One region of the Psychrobacillus sp. FSL K6-1415 genome, then DNA from elsewhere that is predicted to be linked to it. Evidence: predicted binding sites of a transcription regulator. Region 1 holds the regulator's gene; the other holds the start of a gene.
What was found. The regulator NrdR, encoded in region 1, represses ribonucleotide reductase genes. The targets are predictions, from matches to a motif close to AACACNATATATNGTGTT.

Region 1 (3,431 bases):
TTTGGACGTATTGGACGTATGGTTTTTCGTCAAGCAATAGCACAAGAGGATTTAAATGTGGTAGCGATAAATGCGAGATACCCGTTAGAGACATTGGCACATCTTATTAAATATGATTCTACACATGGTACTTTCACTGGAGATATTTCACTAGAAGAAAACGCTCTAATTGTAAATGGCCAACGAGTTCAAATTGTGGATGATCGTGATCCAGCAAAATTACCATGGAAAGAGCTAAACGTGGATATTGTTATTGAATCCACTGGTAAATTTAATGATGGTGAAAAAGCTAAAGCACATATTGAAGCTGGTGCAAAGAAAGTGATAATAACTGCTCCTGCAAAAAATGAAGATGCAACTATAGTTATGGGAGTAAACGATGATAAGTTAGATTTATCGATTCACCATATAATTTCGAATGCAAGCTGTACAACAAACTGCTTAGCACCTGTAGTGAAGGTATTGAATGACACATTTGGTATTGAAAATGGGTTAATGACAACCGTTCATGCATATACAAACGATCAAAATAATCTAGATAATCCACATAAGGATTTACGTCGTGCACGTGCCTGTGGTCAATCAATCATTCCTACCTCAACAGGAGCTGCAAAAGCACTTACACTTGTATTGCCAGAGCTTCAAGGGAAGATTCATGGTATGGCATTACGTGTACCAACTCCAAATGTCTCTTTAGTAGACTTAGTGGTGGATTTGCAAAAAGATGTTACTTCAGAAGAAGTTAATGAGGCTTTCCTTAAAGCATCTGAAGGTACAATGCAAGGTATATTGGGTATTACGATGGAACCTCTAGTATCCATCGACTTTAACACTACAACTCTGTCTACAACGGTGGATGGTTTAACTACTATGGTGATTGGTGACCGTAAAGTAAAAGTTCTTGCTTGGTATGATAATGAGTGGGGTTACTCTGCTAGAGTAGTTGACCTTACTAAAAAAGTAGCTTTATCTCTATAATTATCCAAACCTCTTTCTAGCGATTAGAAAGAGGTTAATTATTTCTTGCATATTTCAATAAAACAACATATAATGAGAATCGTGTTACTTTACTTGTACACCGACTACTTAAAGGGTTAGGACCTCTTTGGACTAACTTTCCCCCGTGGTAGTCAACTTTGAGGTTAAAAATAAAACTTATCAAAGGGGGAAACGGACATTGGAAACAATGGGACGTCACATTATTGCAGAACTATGGGAGTGCGATTTCGACAAACTTAACGATATGCAATTTATCGAGCAAACATTTGTTGATGCTGCACTAAAATCTGGTGCAGAGGTCAGAGAAGTTGCATTTCACAAATTTGCGCCACAAGGTGTAAGTGGAGTCGTTATTATTTCCGAATCGCATTTAACGATTCACAGCTTTCCAGAGCACGGTTATGCAAGCATTGATGTGTATACATGTGGTGATTTAGATCCATCAATCGCAGCTAACTATATAGCAGATGCTCTTAATGCTGGAACACGCGAAACGTTAGAAATGCCACGTGGTATGGGACCAGTTAAAAAGCCTGCATCACGATTGACAGTTCAAGCGTAATAGATTTATACCTGACTGAGTGAGCAGAGGAAGAGATTCCTCTGCTTTTTCGATTTTACCCGAAAATATTGTTATAATAGATACATAAAACTACTGTGAAGAATTAGGAGAGATCTATATGAGATGCCCAACTTGTCAATACAATGGCACAAAAGTTGTCGATTCTCGTCCTGTGGATGACAATAAGGCAATCAGGAGAAGAAGAGAATGCGAAGATTGTGGATTTCGTTTTACTACGTTTGAAAAAGTAGAAGAGACACCATTAATCGTTGTAAAAAAAGATGGTTCCAGAGAAGAGTTTAGTCGTGAAAAAGTGTTACGAGGGCTAATTCGTGCATGTGAAAAAAGACCAGTTGCATTAGAACAACTAGAAAATATTGTTTTCTCTATTGAAAAAGAATTACGAAGAATGGGTAATGCAGAAGTGAAATCGGAAGACGTCGGTGAAATTGTAATGGACAAACTTGCAGAAGTAGATGAGGTAGCTTATGTCCGCTTTGCTTCTGTTTACCGCCAATTTAAAGATATAAATGTATTTATCGATGAGTTAAAGGAAATTTTAAAGAAAAATCCTTCATTATAAATTGAAGTATCATTTTGTGAAACAGCGCTCTATATTTTAATATATTCTAAAGGGGAGTAGATACAATTGTCGATGTTATATAAAGAGCTACAGCCAGCAGATTTGTATATGATTCGCTTACCATATTCTTTATCAGATTATGATCGGCAATTGCTAACTTTGTTTTATCAGCCGTTAGTTGGAGCAGAAAGTATTAGCTTGTATTTAACACTTTGGGCAGAAGGAGAACAAAAAAGCAGTGAGAGATGGTCGCATTACCAACTGATGAATGTTCTCGGGATGCCTATAGGTAAAGTTTTTCAAGCTCGTCTTGCTCTTGAGGCAATTGGTCTTCTACGTACATGGAAAAAAACGATGGATGAAGGGAATATATTCCATTATGATCTTTCGGCACCATTAGATGCAGAGTCATTTTTAAAAGATCCATTACTATCCATGTTTTTGCTAAATAAAGTTGGTGAAAATGCTTTTAAACAATTACGTAATCGTTTTATTCAAAACTCCAATTGGAATGATGGTTTTAATGACGTCTCTAGAACATTTATGGATGTATTTAAACCATCCTCCAAAATGGATAATTCTCTATCTTACGATGACACTTTCGTATCGAAGGAAAGGAAATCAGCTGTTCCATTTTATTATGATCAATTTGATTTTTCATTACTTCAAGAGGGACTTTCTGAGCAATTAGTACCTAAATCAGCGATGACAATAGAAGCGAGAGAAGTAATTGCAAAACTCGCCTTTTTATATAAATTAAGTCCAGTGGAAATGCAAAAAGTAGTTATTCTTGCGTTAGATGATGAATTACATCTTTCAGAAGCTAGATTAAAAAAAGCATGTTCGGATTATTACAAACTTACTGTTTCCAAAGTTGCGCCTGTAATAGAGAAGATTGAAAAACAAGTTGTATCTTTGGAATCCGCTCAACCCTTAACGAAGGAAGGTGAGTTAATCCATTATTTAGAAACAACGCCACCGGTGTCAGTATTAAAGGATATCGCAAACGGAAAAGAGCCAATTCTCGCGGATGTTCAGTTAGCTAATCATTTTGTAACTCACTTCAAAATGCCGATCGGAGTTGTTAATGTTTTGTTACAATATGTATTATTGCGTACAGACATGAAACTCACGAAAAATTATGCGGAGAAAATTGCTTCTCATTGGATGCGGAAAGATGTCAAAACAGCCAAAGAAGCGATGGAGCTTGCTAGGAACGAACACGAACAGTATGTAAAATGGAAAAATGAAGGCTCTCCACAAAAAACATATACAAAAAAGCCGACG
Region 2 (3,431 bases), 260 kb from region 1:
AAGAAAAAAGGTTCCTCTTAAATTAGAAGAACCTTATGTATTACTTAGATTTAACTTTACCTGTCCAAGCTTTGAATCCACCTTGGAGTTGGAATAATTGTGTATATCCTTTTTTCTTTAAAAACATCGCTGAACGAGAACTTCTTGCGCCACTTTGATCATACAAATACACTGGCTTGTCTGGTCGAATTTCTTTGTATCGTTGACGGAATTGAGATGAAGGGATATTTCTTGCTCCCAAAATATGTCCACCATCAAATTCTTTCGGTTCACGAACATCAATCAGTTGGGCTTTACGATAGCCTTCAATGAATTGCTCTTGCGTGAGGTTAGTAACAATTTTTTTTAAACGGTATGCCGAGATTCCAGCATAGACTAAAAGTACAACGAGTATAGCAATGACAAAATACAATAATTCTAACACGGTCTTTCCCCTTTCTATGTTTCCTATTCATTATAAAAGAAGTGCTAGATACAATTCAATCTATTTGATAAAATGATACTCGTTGTGAAGGGAGAGATTAAGGTGGAAAAGGCAAAATGGTACTTCATAAATTCTGGACCCTGTAGTCCATCTTATAACATGGCGATGGATGAAGCATTACTTGATTGGCATAGTGAAGGGCTTATTCCGCCAGTTATTAGATTTTACGAATGGAATCCAGCTACATTATCAATTGGTTATTTTCAAACCGTAGAAAAAGAGATTGATATGGATGCAGTGAAAAGATTAGGACTAGGTTTTGTTCGTAGACCTACTGGAGGAAGAGGGGTGCTTCACGAACACGAACTTACATACAGTGTGATCGTTACAGAGAGTTACCCAAGTATGCCTGCTACTGTAACAGAAGCTTATCGTGTTATTAGTGAAGGTTTACTATTAGGATTTCAAAACCTTGGTTTAAACGCTTATTTTTCTATTCCAAATACAGAGGAACAAAAAGAAAATTTAAAAAAACCAAAATCCGCAGTATGTTTTGATGCACCGAGTTGGTATGAACTTGTGGTAGAAGGAAAAAAAGTGGCTGGAAGTGCTCAAACAAGGCAAAAAGGTGTTATTCTACAACATGGTGCGATTTTACTTGACCTCGATGAAGATAAGTTAATTGAAACGTTTAAATTTACTTCTGACGAGGTAAGAAATAGAGTGAGGAAAGGCCTATCTCAAAAAGCTGTCTCTATTAACAAAATAATATCAAAACCGATAACGATTGAAGAATGTAAAGTTGCCTTTAAAAAAGGATTTGCTGATGCTTTGGAGATTGAATTGGTTGAATATACATTAACAGAAGAACAACAAACTTACGTAAAAGAACTAGAAGCGACAAGGTATGACAATGATGAATGGAATTTTAAAAAATAAAAGTAACAATGTCTTATAGCAAAAATGAAATATAGGAAATTAGTTCTTATATTTAAAATCCCTAATCAATTTGCTTTACCTTCTACATATTGTGTCGTATTATTATTAAAACCACTACATATTGTGTCAATCGCAATTTGTAGAAAGGAGGAAGAGTAAATGGTGACAGCCAAAAATGAAACCAAACTTACTTTAAATGTCGAAGCACTAAACAAAGATATTCAATTATTTCCACAAGTTCATCCTATTACGCAAGATATGACACTTACACATAAAGGTGTGTCGAGACTTGTCATGATTGATCGCTATTCTTTTAAGGATACAGAAAAGAAAACGTTAAAAGAGGGCGATTTTGTCGTTCTAACCGTGAAAGAAGATCCTAAATTCCCAGCACGTGGACTGGGCTATATCGTCTCTATTAACGAACAAGCAAAAACAGCTGAGGTGCAAATAGAGGAAGATTACCGAAGTGCAATTGACGATGCTGCTAAAATCGAGTCTGGAATTATTACTCGTCCTTTAAGTGTCATTGAAAAACCTCTTGAAGTTTATTACGAGCAAATTGCCAAAAGAAATGCAACAGGACTCGCATCTGTAGAAGAAACAGAAGAAAAACGTGGAGAATGGTTTGAGAAATTCTATCAACAACTAGTTTCTTTGAAATTTATCCCAGCCGGACGAGTACTGTACGGTGCAGGAACAGGAACAGATGTAACTTATTTCAACTGTTATGTAATGCCATTCGTTGCAGATTCTCGTGAAGGAATCAGTGATCACCGTAAGCAAGTAATGGAAATTATGAGCCGTGGTGGTGGAGTTGGTACAAATGGTTCTACTCTAAGACCTAGAAATACTTTAGCTCGCGGAGTGAACGGAAAATCATCTGGTTCTGTTTCATGGTTAGATGATATTGCTAAACTGACTCATCTTGTTGAACAAGGTGGATCACGGAGAGGCGCACAAATGATAATGCTAGCAGATTGGCATCCTGATATTGCAGAATTTATAATTTCGAAAATGCAAAATCCTCGTATTCTGCGTTTCTTGATTGAAAATACGAATGATGAAACGATTAAACAACTAGCGAAGGACAAGCTTAAATTCAAACCCCTAACAATTCAGGAAGAAGCTATGTATCAAGGAATTATAAATTATAAAGCAATTCCAGGTTTAGGTGGATTTAATAGTGAGATAATTCGTGATGCGGAAACAAAATTACGTGATGGCGGAACTTATTCTGTTCATAATTCCGAGTTTTTGACTGGTGCAAACATCTCCGTTACGCTTACGGATGACTTTATGAAGGCTGTAGAGGAAGACGGCGACTTTGAATTGCGTTTCCCAGCAACCGAAGCTTATTCTCCAGAAGAGATGAAATTCTACAATGAAAATTGGCATAAAATTGGTGATGTTCGTGAATGGGAAAGAATGGGCTACGAAGTTCGTACTTATCGCACTGTAAAAGCGAAAGAGCTATGGAATTTGATTAACATTTGTGCAACTTATTCAGCTGAACCAGGTGTTTTCTTCATTGACAATGCTAATGAAAAAACGAATGCAACAGCATACGGACAAAAAGTCGTCGCAACTAATCCTTGTGGCGAACAACCGCTTGCTCCATATTCTGTATGTAACTTGGCTGCTGTGAATTTAGCACAATTTGCAAATAAAGACACAAAAACAGTCGATTATGAAGCATTAAAAGAAACAGTCCGTGTGGGCGTACGCATGCAAGATAACGTAATTGATGCTACTCCATATTTCTTAGAAGAAAACAAAGTACAAGCACTTGGTGAAAGACGTGTAGGTTTAGGTGTGATGGGTCTTGCCGATTTGTTAATTTATTGTGAAAAAGAATATGGTTCTGATGAAGGTAATGTTTTAGTGGACGAAATCTTTAAAACAATTGCGATTGCTGCTTATGAAACATCAGCAGAACTTGCTGTAGAGCGTGGAAGCTTCCCATTCCTAACTGGTGAAACAGAAGAGGAAACGAATCGTTTACGTAAAGCATTTACGGAAACTGGATTTATGAGTTCAATGCCAGAAGACATTCGAAACTCTATTT

Region 2: the regulator NrdR is predicted to act here: its motif matches at 1,474-1,491, upstream of MKY60_RS11660 (vitamin B12-dependent ribonucleotide reductase).

The regions. Positions count from the first base shown of each region.
Region 1 is NZ_JBBOOQ010000001.1:2,735,922-2,739,352, reverse strand. Features, by position in the region: gene MKY60_RS12980 (glyceraldehyde-3-phosphate dehydrogenase) at 1-978, shown strand, start outside; gene speD (adenosylmethionine decarboxylase) at 1,178-1,561, shown strand; gene nrdR (transcriptional regulator NrdR) at 1,680-2,144, shown strand; gene MKY60_RS12965 (replication initiation and membrane attachment family protein) at 2,217-3,431, shown strand, end outside.
Region 2 is NZ_JBBOOQ010000001.1:2,475,651-2,479,081, reverse strand. Features, by position in the region: gene MKY60_RS11670 (rhodanese-like domain-containing protein) at 41-424, opposite strand; gene MKY60_RS11665 (lipoate--protein ligase family protein) at 527-1,363, shown strand; gene MKY60_RS11660 (vitamin B12-dependent ribonucleotide reductase) at 1,523-3,431, shown strand, end outside.